3 regions of the Microbacterium sp. NPDC080005 genome follow, and region 3 is predicted to be linked to each of the others. Evidence: predicted binding sites of a transcription regulator. Region 3 holds the regulator's gene; each other region holds the start of a gene.

Region 1 (5,393 bases), on a different contig from region 3:
GCGAAGCGCGGCGAGATGCCACTCCGGACCGAACTCGCCTCCGCCGCGGATGTTCGCGACGACGTAGACGCGGCCCCGTTCGAGCCACGCCGGTCCCACGATCGTCGGATACTCGGGCGTGAGGGCGTGCTCGAAGCCGCCGTACCCGTTCATCAGCACGGGCAGGGCGCCGCGGCGCTCGCGCGGGCCGACTTCGAAGTACGGCACGCGGGTGCCGTCGGCCGACGTCGCCCAGTGCTGCTCGGCGACGAGCCCGGTCGTGTCGAAGGTCGCCCGACTCCGGTCGACCACTCGCGGCGCCGCTCCCGGGTCGAGTACGAGCAGGGTCGGCGGCGTCAGGAATCCGCGTGCCACGATCCAGAGCTGGTCGTCCTCGTCGGCGTCCGCCGTCGCGACGTTGGCGCTGAAGAGGTCGTCGTCGCCGAGGCCCAGATCGAGGTCGTCACCGGTCAGCGTCACGGGGTCGAGCGACACCAGCCTGCTCTGCACCCGATCCAGGACCGACAGGACGAGGCGGGTCTTCGTCCAGGTCCAGGACTCCAGCACCGCGGTGTCCGTCGGGATGAAGGCGACGCGCAGGTCGGATCCGTCGCCGCTCGTCACGGTCTCCAGGGGACCGATGAGGAGGGTGCCCGACGGATGCGTCGTATCTCCGATGCGCCACGGGGTCGTCGTCCGCACGGCGACGAGGTCGCCGTGCACATCGGCGTGGGCATCCTGCGGCACGGCGATCAGGCGCGGCTCGCCGCCGTCCCAGACCCACGCCTCGGAGTGGAAAAAGTCGTGCGCGACGACGACCATCGGTGTCGCCGTGCCCGCCGTGCGGTCGACGTGCACGAAGACGCCGACGTCCGACGGCTCGCCGGTGACGATCGGGGGAGCGTCATCGAGCCCTTCGCCGCGCCGCCACGCGCGTGCGCTGATCGGGTAGCCCGAGTCGGTGGTGTCGCCGCCGTGCAGCGCCGTCGCGACGAGCAGGGTGTCCCGATCGATCCACGAGACGCGGTGCTTGTCGGCGCCGAGGATGAAGGGGGCGTCGTCGACGAATCGCCGGGACTCGAGGTCGAACTCCCGGACGACGGCCGCGTCACCGCCGTCGGGGCTGAGCCGGACCAGCGCACGTCCGCTGCCGGCGGGGCCGTGGGTCGCGCCGGCGAAGGCCCAGGACGCGCCCTCCTCGCGGCCGAGCGCGTCGATGTCGAGCAGCACATCCCACGTGGGGGAGCCCGCCGCGAAGTCGGCGAGGGATGTCCGGCGCCAGAGGCCGCGCGGGTTGTCGGCATCCCGCCACAGGTCGTACATGAGATCGCCGTGCCGGCTCGGCACGACGAGTCGATCGGGGTCCTGCAGGATGCCGGTCAGCCGGCTCTCGAGCGCGTCCCTCGCCGCGCCGGCATAGACGGCCTCGGTCTCCGCAGTGCGTGCCGAGGCCCACGCGAGGGCCGCGGGGCCGTCGATCTCCTCCAGCCAGAGGAAGGGGTCGGCGGGCTCGGGGGCGGTCTCGGCGGCGCTCATGACGTCAGCCTACGGGGACCTCGACGAGGCTCGTTCGCCGTCGGAGAACCATTGGCACTCGTGTAGGGAGAGTGCTAATCTAGACCTACTTGAGCCGCTGGGGCTCAACTTTGAGACCACACGACAAAGGAGAGAATCATGGCGACCTACGACCCGTTCCGTGAGATCGACCGCCTGGCGTCGACGCTCTTCGACACGCGCCGCGGCCCGCGACGGATGCCGATGGACCTGTACCGCGACGGCGACCACTACGTCCTGAACGCCGACCTTCCCGGCATCGACCCGGGCTCGGTCGACATCGACGTCGACGGTCAGCTGCTGACCATCCGCGCCGAGCGCACGCTGTCGTCCGGCGAGGGGGTCAAGTGGATCACGCGCGAGCGTGAGACCGCGAGCTTCCTCCGCCAGCTCAACCTCGGGCAGGGCATCGACACCGACGCCATCACCGCGACCTACAACAACGGCGTCCTGACCGTCACCATCCCGGTGAGCGAGAAGGCCAAGCCGCGCAAGGTCGAGGTGGTCGCCGACGGTTCGGCTCCGACCATCTCGGCGCGCGAGAGCGAGCCGCAGCCGATCGACCAGTGATCGACCCGCCGTCAGGGCGATGAGATGACGATCGCCCCGCACCCCGTCTCGGGTGCGGGGCGATTCTCGTCTCGTCAGACGCCGCGCAGGCGTGCGGTCAGCTTCTCGAGCTGAGCCAGTTCGTCGTCGGTGAGCACCGACATCCGCTCGGCGATCGTGCGCCCGTGCGTCGTCGCGAGGCGGCGGAACATCGTCGCACCCTTCTCCGTGGCTCGGATGAGGGCGCCGCGCCCGTCCTGAGGGTCGGGACACTTGGACACCAGGCCGCGCGTCACCATCCGGTCCACCAGCCGCGAGACGCTCGGCTGACTGATGAGCATGTTCGCCGTCACGTCGCGCAGTCGGGCGGTGTGGTCCTCGCCGCGGGTGACCGTGAGCAGCACGTCGTACTCGCCGCTCGACAGCTCGTGCCCTTCGAAGTCCTGCCCGATCTCCGCCAGCACCTCGTGCTGCGCGCGGAAGAGACTCTCCCAGGCGGCGATGGCGAGGCGGCGGTCTGTCATGGCGTCAACTGTAGCGTCGCCGTCGACGCCGCCCCGACGGCTCGACACCCCCTGGCAACCACGCCGCCACGCTCCGTTCTCCCGTCGAAGAGAGGATTCTCATGAAGGCCCTTGTTGCTATGTCCTGACAAGTCGTGCGTGCCTCGGTAGTCTGCGACCAACCCCGCAACCAACGGAAGTGAGGCGCGCCCGTGAGCGTGAAGAAACACACAGGCAGAACCGGCGTCCGCGTCGGCGCGGCGATCAGCGGACTCGGTGTCCTCGTCGCCTGCACCCTGACCGCCGGACCGGCCTTCGCCGCCACCGGCTTCACCGAGGAGCAGAAGAACGCGACGTATACGTCGGACGCGACCGCCTCGACGGGAGACTCGAGCTCACCCAGTGCCGACAACTGGTCGGTGCGGATGATGGACGTCTTCGACGACCTGCGCACCGACCGCGGCGAGGGCGGCAACGCCGCCGTCATGGACTACAACGACGAGATCACCAGCCGGATCAACCTCACCGCGTCCGACGAGCAGGTGCAGCGGGCGATCGTCGACCAGTACGAGGACATGTCGATCAGCATGGCCGACGCGTTCGGCCAGAAGCTCGGCGCGATCTACACCGAGGCTGCTGTGGCAGGAGAGCTGCCGAAGACCACGTGGCTGCTGAGCAAGGAGAGCGGGAAGCTCGGTTCGACCTCGTCGAGCAACCCACCGAAGAACTACTTCGACTACGACCGCCCGTACCTGCGACTCGACACGACGACACAGCTCGAGTACCGCGACAAGGAGGGCGGCGACGCGTGGGGCTCGACGAGCGGATCGTATCCGTCGGGACACACGTCGCAGGCCTACTGGCAGGGCACGGCGCTGGCCGAGATGCTGCCCGAGCTCGCGCCGCAGATCCTCGCTCGCACGGCCGAGGCGTCCGACAACCGCATCGTCATGGCGGCGCACTACGCGCTCGACGTCATCAGCGGTCGGATGATGGGCCAGAAGATCATCGCGCTGCGCCTCGCCGACCCCGAGATGCGCGCTCTCGTCGAGGAGGCGGGTCAGGAGATCCGCGACGTCCTCGAAGCCGGGTGCGGTGACACGCTCGAGAATTGCATCGCCGAGGACGCCCCCTACATGTCCACGGAAGACGCCCTGGCCTACTACGAGGAGCGCCTCGGGTACGGCTTCCCCGACGTCGGACCCAAGGGTGCCCCCGTCGTCGTGCCCGAGGGTGCGGAGGAGCTGCTGGTCTCGACCCAGCCCGACCTGACGCCCGAACAGCGTCGGCAGCTGCTCGCCCTGACGGCAGCGGATTCCGGTCATCCGCTCGACGTGGGTGAGCAGGAGAGCTGGCAGCGCATGAACCTCGCTGCGGCGATGGCCGCGGAGGTCACCGTGAAGGACGACGGCTCGATCGTCATCGGGGATGCCGGTGGCGAGCCCACCCCGGAGCCGACGCCGACCCCCGAGCCGACCCCGGCTCCCGAGCCGACCCCCACCCCTGAGCCCACCCCGGCCCCGGAGCCGACCCCCAGCCCCGAGGCGACCCCGGCGCCGCAGCCCTCGCTGCCCTCGACCGGCGGCTCGCCGAGCGCTCCCGTCGCGAACGGCGACGACCTGCCGGCGGCGGCGGAGGGCCGCATCCAGGCATCCGTCCGCGGCGACCGTGTCGTGGTCTCGGGTCTGACCGCCGGTGACCGCTACTACGGGTTCATCTATTCGACGCCGACGGCGCTGGGTGGGACGACCGCGGATGCCGCCGGCTCGGCGAGCTTCGCGCTGCCGGCCGACCTCGACGAGGGTGCGCACCGTGTCGCCGTCGTCGACGAGTCGGGTGAACTCGTCGGCTGGGCCGCCGTGACGATCGGGAACAGTGAGCCCGCAGCTGTCGACGACGAGCTCGCGTCGACGGGTGGTCAGTCCGCCCCGCTGTGGGTCGCGGGCGGTGCCGGGGCGGCGCTGCTCGGTCTCGGCGTGGTGCTGATCGTGCGTCGTCGCCTGAGCGCGACCGTCTGACGCGTCACGCAGTAAGGGCCGGCTGGAGAGGCATCCAGCCGGCCCTTGTCCCTTTGCACCAAGAGTGTCCTGCAATCACATGTCGGTAGCTGCCACAGCAAAACATCTACCGTGCAATGAATGTATAACGGCGAGGTAACGGTGGCAAGGGTTTCTTGTTATCAATTTGTGATGCGCCATCGAGGGGTGCGCTGAGGCCGACGCGAACCCGATCCGGCGCTAATCGACAGGTGTAGATTAGAGGCGGATCGAAAGGAGTTCCACCATGGGACGAATCACCGGGAAGGTCGCACTCATCAGCGGAGGCGCGCGCGGCATGGGCGCCGAGCACGCGAAGCTGTTCGTGCAGGAGGGCGCGAAGGTCGTCATCGGCGATCTTCTGGACGAGGCGGGCGAAGCGCTCGCCGCCGAGCTGGGCGACGCCGCCCGTTATGTGCACCTGGATGTGACGGCATATGCGGACTGGGAGAAGGCCGTCGCCGTGGCCGAGCAGGAGTTCGGCCGGCTCGACATCGTCGTGAACAACGCCGGGATCGCGAACTTCGCGACGATCGAGGAGTACTCCCTCGAGCAGTGGGATCAGATCATCGCAATCAACCTGACGGGCGTCTTCTACGGCATCAAGGCGGCGATCGAGCCGCTCAAGCGCAGCGGTGCCGGCTCCATCATCAACGTGTCGTCGACGGCGGGACTGCAGGGGTACGAGGCGCTCCCGGGCTACAACGCGTCGAAGTTCGGGGTGCGCGGCCTCACGAAGAACGCCGCCCTCGACCTCGGGCGCTACAACATC
Region 2 (5,393 bases), on a different contig from region 3:
GCGCCCGTCAGGGTGCCCGCGTCGAACTCCTCGCCGAAGTTCGCCAGGTTGCCGTCCACGAAGTACATCTTGTCCTTCGGGAACTCCGCCGCGACGAGCTCGGGGATGATCGTCTTGACCTCTTCGAAGGTGATGAGGGCGATCGCGTCGGGGTCCGCCGCCAGCACCGTCTCGACCTGCGAGGAGAAGTTGGTGTCGCCGGTGTTGTACAGCGCGGCCGACACGACGGACCCGCCCGCCTCCTCGAAGGCAGCCTTCGCGAAGCACGCGAGACCGGTTCCGTAGGAGTCGTTGAGGATGATCATGCCGAGGGTCTCAGCGCCGTCGCCTGCGATGAGGTTTCCGAGCACCTGGCCCTGGAGCACGTCGGAGGGAGCCGTTCGCCAGTACAGACCGTTGTCCTCGTAGCCCGTGAAGGCAGCGGAGGTGTTCGCCGGCGAGAACTGGATCGCGTCGGCAGCGATGACCTGGTCGATGAACTGCAGCGAGGTACCCGACGACGCGGCACCGATGATGGCCGTGGCACCGGCGTTCAGCAGACGCGGGATCTCGGTCTCGTAGGCCTTGTTGTCGGTGTCGCCCGAGTCGCCCTGGACGAGGTTGATGGTCACGCCCTTGTCAGCGGCGTTCACCTCGGATGCGGCGTACTCGGTGCCGGCGATCTCGGGCGGGCCGAGGAAGGCGAGGTTGCCGGTCACGGGCAGGGCCGTGCCGATCGTGTACTCGAGGTCGGTGGCAGGACCCTCCGACGTGGAGGTGTACTCCGGGGTGTACGACGCGGGCTGTGCCTCGTCGCAGTTGACCGGGAAGTCGAAACCGGCGGGCTCCTCGGAGGCGCCGCCGGATGCAGTGGGGGTCGAGGAACCGGCGCAGCCGGCCAGGACCATTGCGCTCGCGCCGATCAGGGCGATGGCGCCCATGACCTTTGCGGAACGCGAACGGGTGAGAACGCTCATTGTGCTCCTTGCTGTGGTGACACGGGTCAGTTCGGGACCAGCCCGGTGTGTTCAACCTAGCGGCGCGCTCGTCTCCCCAATGTTGCCGTTCGTTAACGATGTGTAACGAGGTGGGCACGCTCCCATAACGGTGCCGGGATGCGGTATCCGTCGTCTTCAGACGGGGTCTGGGACGACCGCCTCGGCGCGGGTCCGGCTGCGCCGGGAGGCCACGATCGAGTCGACGGTGAACACCGCCACGGCGACCCAGACCAGGGCGAACCCGATCCATCGCTCGAACGGCATCGGCTCCCCCAGGATGAGGACTCCCGTGAGGAACTGCATGATCGGGGCGACGAACTGCAGGATGCCGATCACGGTGAGCGACGTGCGACGGGCCCCGGCGGAGAAGAAGAGGAGCGGGGTCGCCGTCACCGCACCGGCGAGCAGGAGCAGCGTCGTGTGTGCGGCGCCCTGAGTGCCCATCGTCAGGCCGGAGGTGACGCCGACCAGGACGAGCTGCAGGACAGCGATCGGCACGAGCCAGAAGGACTCGAGGGTGAGGCCGCTCACGGCATCCACCGACGGTCCGATCTTCTTCTTGACGAGACCGTACGTCGCGAAGCTCGCTGCGAGCGCGAGGGCGATCCACGGCACCCGACCGACCGCGACGATGATCACGACGACGGCTGTGCCGGCGATGCCCACGGCGACCCACTGAACGGTCCGCAGGCGCTCCTTCAGGACGATGACGCCGAGGAGCACGGTCGCGATCGGGTTGATGAAGTAGCCCAGGCTCGTTTCGACGACGTGGCCCGTGAGGGTGCCGATCAGGAAGACCTGCCAGTTGACGTAGATGAGCAGTCCGGCGAGGAGGGTCCAGAGCATCAGCCGGCGATCGTGCAGGATCACGCGCATCCGCCCCCAGCCGCGCGTGATCGCGAGCAGCGCGAGACAGAAGACGAGGCTCAACAGGATGCGCCAGCCGACGACCTCCCAGGGGGTGGTCGGTGCGAGGCTGACGAAGTACAGGGGCAGGAAGCCCCACAGGACATAGGCCGAGAAGACGAAGATCGCGCCCAGGGACTTCTCGCGCGCGGCCTGCTCGGGTGTCATGAGCACAAGCCTACGACGGTCATGACAGCGAGCACATCCCGCGGACTGCCGCCGGTCGTGCGGATCCTGCCAACACCGCGGACAGGAACGAGAGAGGGCCCGGATGCCGAAGCATCCGAGCCCTCTGCTGATCGCTGCGTGTCAGCGGACGACGACCGCCAGGACGTCGCGAGCCGACAGGACGAGGAACTCGTCGGCGCCGAACTTGACCTCGGTGCCGCCGTACTTGCTGTACAGGACGCGGTCGCCGACGGCGACGTCGAGCGGAACGCGGTTGCCGTTGTCGTCGATGCGGCCGGGGCCCACGGCCACGACCTCGCCCTCCTGGGGCTTCTCCTTGGCGGTGTCAGGGATGACCAGGCCACTCGCGGTGGTCTGCTCGGCCTCGACCTGCTTGATGACGATGCGGTCTTCGAGCGGCTTGATGGAAACCGACACGGTCTACCTCTTTCTTGCTGGTGGGGTCCTGCTTCAAGACTCATCAGCACTCGCTTACCGAGAGTGCTAACGAAAGTCTAGAGGCCGGTTGGCACTCACGCAACGCGAGTGCCAACACGATGACGGATGCCGCGTCGGCCTAGGCTGGCCGGATGGAACAGGCCGAACTCACCGCTCTCCTGACGCCCCAGGGACTGCGGCTGATCGATGAGGTCGGACCCCTGGCATCCACTGCCGAGGTCGCCACCGCCGTCTCCCGACTGCGTGCGGCCGGCCACTCCCCCGACCTGGTGTCCGCCGTCGTCGGACAGGCCCACCTGCGCGTGCGGGCGCAGGCCAAGTTCGGTCCCTTCGCCGACCGGATGCTGTTCACCCGCGCAGGTCTCGAACAGGCGACACGTCTCGAGGTCGCCGCCCGCCACGCCGCGCGATTCCGAGACGCCGGAATCACCCGCGTCGCGGACCTCGGATGCGGCATCGGCGGTGACGCGCTGGGGTTCGCCGGCATCGGGCTCGACGTCCTCGCCGTCGACGCGGACGAGACGACCGCCGCTCTCGCGGCGTACAACCTCGCACCCTTCGGTGAGGCCGTCACCGTGCAGCACGGCCGCGCCGAGGAGACGGACCTGACCGGCTGCGACGCGGTGTGGCTGGACCCCGCCCGCCGGACCGCGGGGCACAGCGAGACGAGTCGCACCCGGCCGGAGGACTGGTCGCCCTCGCTCGATTGGGCGTTCGCCCTCGCGGAGCGGATGCCGGTGGGCATCAAGCTCGGACCGGGACTCGACCGCGGACTCCTCCCCGACGACGTCGAGGCGCAGTGGATCAGCGTCGACGGATCGACGGTCGAGCTCGTGCTGTGGTCGGGTGCGCTGCGGCGCGCAGGCGTCGCGCGCTCCGCGCTGGTGCTGCGGGGTGGCGCCGCGGCGGAGCTCACCGCCGCGGCGGATGCGCCCGATGAACCGGTCCGCGAGCTCGGCGCGTTCGTGCACGAACCCGAGGGCGCGGTCATTCGCGCGCGCTTGATCGGCGAGGTCGCGCGCGCGCTGCAGGCGGGGATGGTCGCCGACGGGATCGCGTACCTGACCTCGGACGCCGCCTTGACGAACCCCTTCGTGCAGTCGTTCCGCGTACGGGAGGTCCTGCCGCTGAAGGTCCCCGCGATCAACACCGCCCTGCAGGCTCGGGGCGTCGGCACCGTCGAGATCAAGAAGCGCGGGGTCGACGTAGACCCGGCGCAGTTCCGGCGCAAGCTCGCGCTGCGCGGCGACACCTCGGCCACCCTGATCCTCACGCGTGTCGGCGATGGCCGTGGCGCGAAACGGGTCGCGGTCCTCGCCGACCGGGTCTGAGTCAGCCTGTCAGGCCGCCCTGCGCGGCCGCCCACCACAGCCACCCCGCGCTGTACACGAGCGACCCGACGCTGAGTCCGAGGCCCCAGAGCGCCGTCTCGCGCTTCTCCCACGGGCGACGGAGCGCGAGGACCGCGAGGACGACCCCGATGATGCCGATCGGGAAACCCCAGCCGACGAAGCAGGCGAGGACGAGCGCCAGCGTCCCGAACAGCAGAGACCAGCCCGCACTGCGCGGGAGCACGGGCGCCGGCGGGATCCATCGGACATCCGGCGCGAACTTCTCGTCAGGATCGGGATGCACGGTCAGCGGCGGAGCGACGGGGAGCGGCTGCGTCAGCTCCCGACGGAACCCGCCCCGGTGCGCTCCCGGGAGGGCGGTGTCCGTCGGAGCCGGCGCGACGTCCGGCGACGCGGGCTCGACGACGGGAGTCCCGCCGACAGCGGGTGCGGCGGGCGGCGGCATCCGCTCGTCGCTCATGACGACGGCTCCACCTGGATCGTCGTGACGGGGAGAGTCGAGTCCGCTCCGAAGGCGAGCGTCGAGGCGGGGCGTCCGCTCATGATGAGCTCGGACGCGAGAGCGGCGATCATCGCCCCGTTGTCGGTGCACAGCGACAGCGGCGGGATGCGGACGCTCACCCCGGCGGCCTGTGCACGCTCGAGTGCGACGTCCCGCAGCCGCTTGTTGGCGATCACGCCTCCGCCCAGGAGCAGCCGGGGCACGTCGTGACGCGCGCACGCGTCGAGGGCCTTCGTCACGAGGACGTCGACGACCGCTTCACGGAAGGATGCCGCGACGTCGGGCACCGACACGGGCTCCCCGGCCGCCTCGCGCTGCTCCACCCAGCGGGCGACGGCGGTCTTGAGGCCGGAGAAGGAGAAGTCGTAGCGATGCTCCGCCATGTCGGACGCACGCGACATGCCGCGCGGGAACCGGATCGCCTGCGGGTCGCCGGATGCGGCCGCCCTGTCGATCTCGGGACCGCCCGGGTAGGGCAGGCCGAGGATCCGGGCGATCTTGTCGAAGGCCTCGCCGGCGGCGTCGTCCATCGTCTCGCCGAGCAGCTCGACGTCCGAGACGAGGTCGCGCACGAGGAGCAGCGAGGTGTGCCCGCCGCTCACGAGGAGCGCGACGGTCGGGTACTCGACCTCGTCGCCGGTCAGGATGTCGGCTGCGATGTGCCCGACGAGGTGATTGACGGCGTAGAGCGGCTTGCCCAGGCTGACCGCCAGGGCCTTCGCCGCGCCGACGCCGACCATGAGAGCCCCGGCCAGCCCCGGGCCGCTCGTGACGGCCACGGCGTCGAGGTCGTCGAGGTCGACCCCGGCTTCGGCGAGCGCCGCCTCGATGGCCGGCTGGAGGGCCTCGAGGTGGGCGCGGGCGGCGACCTCGGGAACGACACCGCCGTAGCGGGCGTGCTCGTCCATCGAGCTCGCGATCGTGTTCGACAGCAGCGTGCGGCCGCGGACGATGCCGATGCCGGTCTCGTCGCAGCTCGTCTCGATGCCGAGGACGAGGGGTTCGCGCGTCACGTCAGCACCATCCTTC
Region 3 (5,393 bases):
GCTCGGCGCTCCGCGCGGTTCGCGAACTCGCTCGCCTCGTCGCGCTCGCGGCGCGCGGCGAGCTTCTCCTCGTCGTACGCGCTGTAGGCGTCGACGATGCGGCCCACCAGGGTGTGGCGCACGACGTCGTCGCTCGTGAGCCGCGCGAAGTGGATGTCGTCGATGTCCTTGAGCACCCGGGTGACCAGGCGCAGACCCGATGCACCCTGGGGCAGGTCGACCTGCGTGATGTCACCGGTCACGACCATGCGTGTCCCGAACCCGAGACGAGTGAGGAACATCTTCATCTGCTCGGGCGTCGTGTTCTGCGCCTCGTCGAGCACGACGAACGAGTCGTTGAGCGTGCGTCCGCGCATGTAGGCCAGCGGCGCGACCTCGATGGTGCCCGACGCCATGAGCTTCGGGACGAGCTCGGGGTCCATCATCTCGTTGAGCGCGTCGTAGAGCGGCCGCAGGTAGGGGTCGATCTTGTCGGTCAACGTTCCCGGCAGGAATCCGAGGCGCTCGCCCGCCTCGACGGCGGGACGGGTCAGGATGATGCGGCTGACCTCCTTGCGCTGCAGCGCCTGCACGGCCTTCGCCATCGCGAGGTAGGTCTTGCCGGTACCCGCGGGGCCGATGCCGAACACGATCGTGTTCTCCTCGATCGCGTCGACGTACTCCTTCTGACCGAGCGTCTTCGGGCGGATGACCTTGCCGCGCGACGAGAGGATCGCCTCGCCCAGCACCTCGGAGGGACGCATCCCGCCGTTGTCTCGGAGGATGCGGTTCGACTGGGTGACGTCGCTCGGGTCGAGGCCCTGCCCGGCACGGGCCATGCCGATCAGCTCGTCGACGAGCTCGCGGGCGCGGGCGACGGCGCCGGTCTCACCCGTGAGGGTGATCTCGTTGCCCCGGACGTGCACCTGCACATCGGGGTGCTCGTGCTCGACGGTGCGCAGCAGCCGGTCCTGGGGACCCAGCAGCTGCACCATCGCGACGCCGTCCGCATAGATGCGGTCGACGGTGGGTTCGGTGCTGTCAGCCACCGAGGCTCCCTTCGCTGAGCCCGCCGCCCAGCACGTGGGCGTGGACGTGGAAGACGGTCTGGCCCGCTCCCGGACCGGTGTTGAAGATCAGGCGGAAGTCGCCGTCGGCATGCTCCGCCGCGATGCTGTTCGCGAGCCCCACGAGCTCGGCGAGGAGAGCGGGGTCGCCCGCCGCGAGCTCGACGACGTCGCGGTAGCGCTCGCTCTTGGGGATGACGAGCAGGTGCACGCGGGCCTGGGGGGCGAGGTCGCGGATCGCGAACGCGTTCTCGGTCTCCGCGATGATCTCGGAGGGGATCTCACCCCGGAGGATGCGGGTGAACACCGATGGCTCGCTCATCCCTTCAGTCTAGTCAGCGGCTCCCGGCGTCGGCCGGTGCCGACTCACCAGCGACCGAGTGCCCGGTTGACCAGCGCAAGCGCCGCGGGACCGGCGGTCGAGGTGCGCAGCACCGTGTCACCGAGCCGCACGAGCGCGGCACCCGCGCCCTGCAGGAGGTCGAGCTCCTCCGGGGCGATGCCGCCCTCCGGTCCCACGACGAGGAGCACGTCCCGGATGTCGGACGCGTCGAGCTCGACGCTCGAGAGCGCAGCGGATGCCGTCGGCTCGAGCACCAGCATCCGTGCAGACTCCGCCTGAGCGACGAGCTGCCGCGTCGTCACAGGATCGGCGACCTCGGGCAGCCACGGGCGGTGCGCCTGCTTCGCCGCCTCGCGGGCGATGGACTCCCAGCGCGCGACGCCTTTCGCGACCTTCGCGCCGTCCCAGCGCGAGACGGATCGCCCGGCCTGCCAGGGAAGGATCGCATCGACGCCCAGCTCGGTCGCCGCCTGCACGGCGAGCTCGTCACGGTCGCCCTTTGCGAGCGCCTGCACGAGCACCGTGCGGGGCGACGGCTGCGGATGCTCGGCGCGTTCCACGACCTCGACCACGACCTCCTTCGGGGCGACCGAGGAGGCCGTCCCGGTGAGCCAGAGGCCGCGGCCGTCGCCGACGGTCACGCCCTCGCCGACCCGGATGCGACGCACGGCGGCGGCGTGGTGGGCCTCGGCCCCGGTCAGCCGCACGACATCGCCGGGGCGGGCGGCACGGGCATCCTCGGTGAGGAAGTGCAGGGCCACGGTCAGCGCTTGAACTTGTCGCGGAGCTTCGAGAACAGCCCGGGGTGGAACTCGGCGAGGTGCGGCGGCGCGGGCCGCGTGCGCTTCGCGAGCTCCTGCACGAGTGCACGCGACTTCGGGTCGAGGTGGGAGGGCGTCACGACCTGCACCGCGACCCGGAGGTCGCCACGCTGCTCACCGCGCAGGGGCGTGATGCCACGACCGCGGATCGTGAGCTCGTCGCCGGCCTGCACGCCCTGACGGATCTCGAGGTCGACGGGGCCGTCGAGCGAGTCGATCGTGACGCCGGTGCCCAGGATCGCGTCGATCATCGACACCTCGAGGGTCGCGAGCAGGTCGTCGCCGTCGCGGCTGAACACGTCGTGCGGCGCGACGGTGACCTCGAGGTACAGGTCGCCGTTCGCGCCGCCCGCGGGACCGACCTCGCCCGAGCCGGGCAGCTGCAGCCGGAGCCCCGTCTCGACGCCCGCGGGGATGTCGATCGACACGGTGCGGCGGGCGCGGACACGACCCTGCCCCTGGCAGGTGGAGCAGGGGTAGGGGATGGTCGTGCCGTACCCCTGACAGGTCGTGCAGGGCTGTGACGTGACGACGTTGCCGAGGAGGCTCCGAACCGTCCGCTGGATCTGCCCGGAACCGTGGCAGATGTCGCACGTGACGGGCTGAGTGCCCGGCTGGCAGCAGGAGCCCTGGCAGGTCTCGCACAGGACCGCGGTGTCGACCTCGATGTCGCGGTGGACACCGAACACGACGTCGCCGAGGGTGAGGTCGACGCGAACGAGCGCATCCTGACCGCGCTCGCGACGCGATCGCGGACGACCCGCTCGGGTCCCGCCGCCGCCTCCGCCGAAGAACGTCTCGAAGATGTCGCTGAAACCGCCGAAGCCGGCACCGGCGCCGCCGAAGGCACCCGCGTCGCCGCCCAGGTCGTAGCGCTGGCGCTGGTCCGGATCGCTCAGGACGTCGTACGCGTGCGTGACGAGCTTGAAGCGCTCCGCCGCATCCTCACCCGGGTTGACGTCGGGGTGGAGCTGGCGCGCCAGTCGGCGGTACGCCTTCTTGATCTCGTCCGGGCTCGCGTCGCGCGCGACGCCCAGGACCTCGTAGTGGTCAGCCACAATCACCTCTCCGGCCCGGAGGCCGATTCGTTCAGCGCGACTTCTCGTCTTCTTCGAGCAGACGCGTCAGATAGTGCGCGACGGCACGGACCGCCGCGAGATTGGTGGGATAGTCCATGCGGGTCGGCCCCAGGACGCCGACGCGTGCCTGCGAACCGCCGGCGTCGTAGTCCCCCGCGACGACGGATGCCTCGGCGAGCCCGAACGGCTCGTTCTCGCGGCCGATGCTGGTCGCCAGACCACGGTCGTCCGCGACCATCTCGCCCATGAGGCGGAGGAGCGTGACCTGCTCCTCGATCGCCTCGAGCAAAGGATAGATGCTGCCGCGGAAGTCGGCCTCCCGACGTGCGAGGGTCGCCGACCCGGCCATGACCATGCGGTCCGAGCGGAACTCGTCCAGTTCCTCGCCGATCGCTCGCAACACGATCCGACGGTTCTCCTCACGCGGCGCAGGGGCCTCGTCCTCCAGGGTGCGGGCGATGGCCGCGGCACCGTCGCGGACGCTCTTGCCGGTCAGCAGCGCGGCCATCGCGAGCTTGAGCTGCTGCGCCTCTTCGGCGGTGGGCTCGGTTGCGAGGAAAGTCACCCGCTGCGAGACGCGTCCGGTGTCAGTCACGACGATGATGACGACACGGGTCCCGCCGAGGTGCACGACCTCGATGTGCGACACGTTGGCTCGGGCGAAGGAGGGGTACTGCACGATCGCGACCTGGCCGGTGAGGCGCGTGAGCGTGCGCACGGTGCGCACGAGGAGGTCGTCGAGGTCGCCGGTGTCCTCGAGGAAGGCGCCGATCGCGGACCGCTGCGCGGACGTCAACGGGCGCACCTCGGCGAGGTGATCGACGAAGACCCGGTAGCCCTTGTCCGTCGGCACACGGCCCGACGAGGTGTGCGGGGCGGTGATGAGCTCCTCGTCCTCGAGCAGCGCCATGTCGTTGCGGATCGTGGCGGCGGACACCCCGAACTGGTGGCGATCGACGATCGCCTTGCTCCCGACGGGCTCGCGCGTGTCGACGTAGTCCTGCACGATCGCACGCAGCACCTGCAGACCGCGTTCCGAGACCATCACCCCTCCTCCGCTGGCACTCTCGATCTTGGAGTGCCAATTCTACCGCGCGTGAAGCGATCTGCTCGGATCACGCGGTCAGCGCGCGGACGACCGCGTCGGCCAGGAGCCTCCCCCGCCGGGTCAGCACGATCGTGCCGCGCACGGCGGCGGCGCCCTCGACGAGTCCGTCGGCGATGAGGGATGCCACGTTCCGCCGTCCCGCGACCGTCACCTCGTCCACTGCGACGCCGTCGGCGATGCGCGAGCGCAGCAGGATGTCCTCGAGGCGGCGGGCCTCGGCATCCGGTCGCTCCCGTCCCGCGGCCGGGGACTGCCCGGCGGCCAGACGCTGCGCGTAGGCCGCGGGGTGCTTCACGTTCCACCACCGCAGCCCGCCGATGTGGCTGTGCGCGCCGGGGCCGAAGCCCCACCAATCCTGACCCCGCCAGTACGAGAGGTTGTGCCGCGACCGCTGGGCGCGGCTCGTGGACCAGTTCGAGACCTCGTACCATTCGTAGCCGGCCGCGGCGAGCAGCTCGTCGGCCAGCTCGTACATGTCGGCCTGCAGGTCGTCGTCGGGTGCGACCACCTCGCCGCGACGGATCTGACGCTCGAGTTTCGTGCCGTCCTCCACGATGAGCGCATAGGCCGAGACGTGGTCGGGCGCGAGCGCCGTCGCCGTCTCGAGCGAGGCGCGCCAGTCCTCGAGCGACTCCCCCGGCGCGCCGTAGATGAGGTCCAGGCTCACGGCGAGCCCGGCGCGCCGTGCCGCGGCGACGGCCGTCGCGATGTTCGCCGGGTCGTGCGTCCGGTCGAGGGCGGCCAGGACGTGCGGGACGGCGGACTGCATGCCGACCGAGAGACGCGTGACGCCCGCCTCCGCGAGCGTCCGAGCCACGGCATCCGTCATCGTGTCGGGGTTCGCCTCGACCGTCACCTCCGCACCCTCGGCCAACCCGAAGGTGTCGCGGACGCCGTCGAGCATCCGCGCCAGATCACCCGGCGGCAGGAGGGTCGGGGTGCCTCCGCCGAAGAACACCGTCTGCGCGGGGCGGAGCGGCCCGCGGTCGCCGAGGA

What was found. Region 3 encodes HrcA, which represses chaperone genes, less so after heat shock. Its sites were predicted from a motif close to TTNGCACTCGNNNNNNNCGAGTGCNAA; they were not measured.
Region 1: the regulator HrcA is predicted to act here: its motif matches at 1,567-1,593, upstream of AB0259_RS07545 (Hsp20/alpha crystallin family protein).
Region 2: the regulator HrcA is predicted to act here: its motif matches at 2,578-2,604, upstream of groES (co-chaperone GroES).

The regions. Positions count from the first base shown of each region.
Region 1 is NZ_JBFBLD010000002.1:130,118-135,510, reverse strand. Features, by position in the region: gene AB0259_RS07550 (prolyl oligopeptidase family serine peptidase) at 1-1,515, opposite strand, end outside; gene AB0259_RS07545 (Hsp20/alpha crystallin family protein) at 1,654-2,103, shown strand; gene AB0259_RS07540 (MarR family winged helix-turn-helix transcriptional regulator) at 2,178-2,606, opposite strand; gene AB0259_RS07535 (phosphatase PAP2 family protein) at 2,798-4,603, shown strand; gene AB0259_RS07530 (SDR family oxidoreductase) at 4,869-5,393, shown strand, end outside.
Region 2 is NZ_JBFBLD010000002.1:1,334,610-1,340,002, reverse strand. Features, by position in the region: gene AB0259_RS13255 (ABC transporter substrate-binding protein) at 1-956, opposite strand, end outside; gene rarD (EamA family transporter RarD) at 1,113-2,051, opposite strand; gene groES (co-chaperone GroES) at 2,193-2,489, opposite strand; gene AB0259_RS13240 (class I SAM-dependent methyltransferase) at 2,642-3,841, shown strand; gene AB0259_RS13235 (hypothetical protein) at 3,843-4,322, opposite strand; gene tsaD (tRNA (adenosine(37)-N6)-threonylcarbamoyltransferase complex transferase subunit TsaD) at 4,319-5,377, opposite strand; gene rimI (ribosomal protein S18-alanine N-acetyltransferase) at 5,379-5,393, opposite strand, start outside.
Region 3 is NZ_JBFBLD010000001.1:1,175,485-1,180,877, forward strand. Features, by position in the region: gene AB0259_RS05725 (PhoH family protein) at 1-974, opposite strand, end outside; gene AB0259_RS05730 (HIT domain-containing protein) at 1,021-1,368, opposite strand; gene AB0259_RS05735 (16S rRNA (uracil(1498)-N(3))-methyltransferase) at 1,413-2,150, opposite strand; gene dnaJ (molecular chaperone DnaJ) at 2,153-3,268, opposite strand; gene hrcA (heat-inducible transcriptional repressor HrcA) at 3,300-4,334, opposite strand; gene hemW (radical SAM family heme chaperone HemW) at 4,405-5,393, opposite strand, start outside.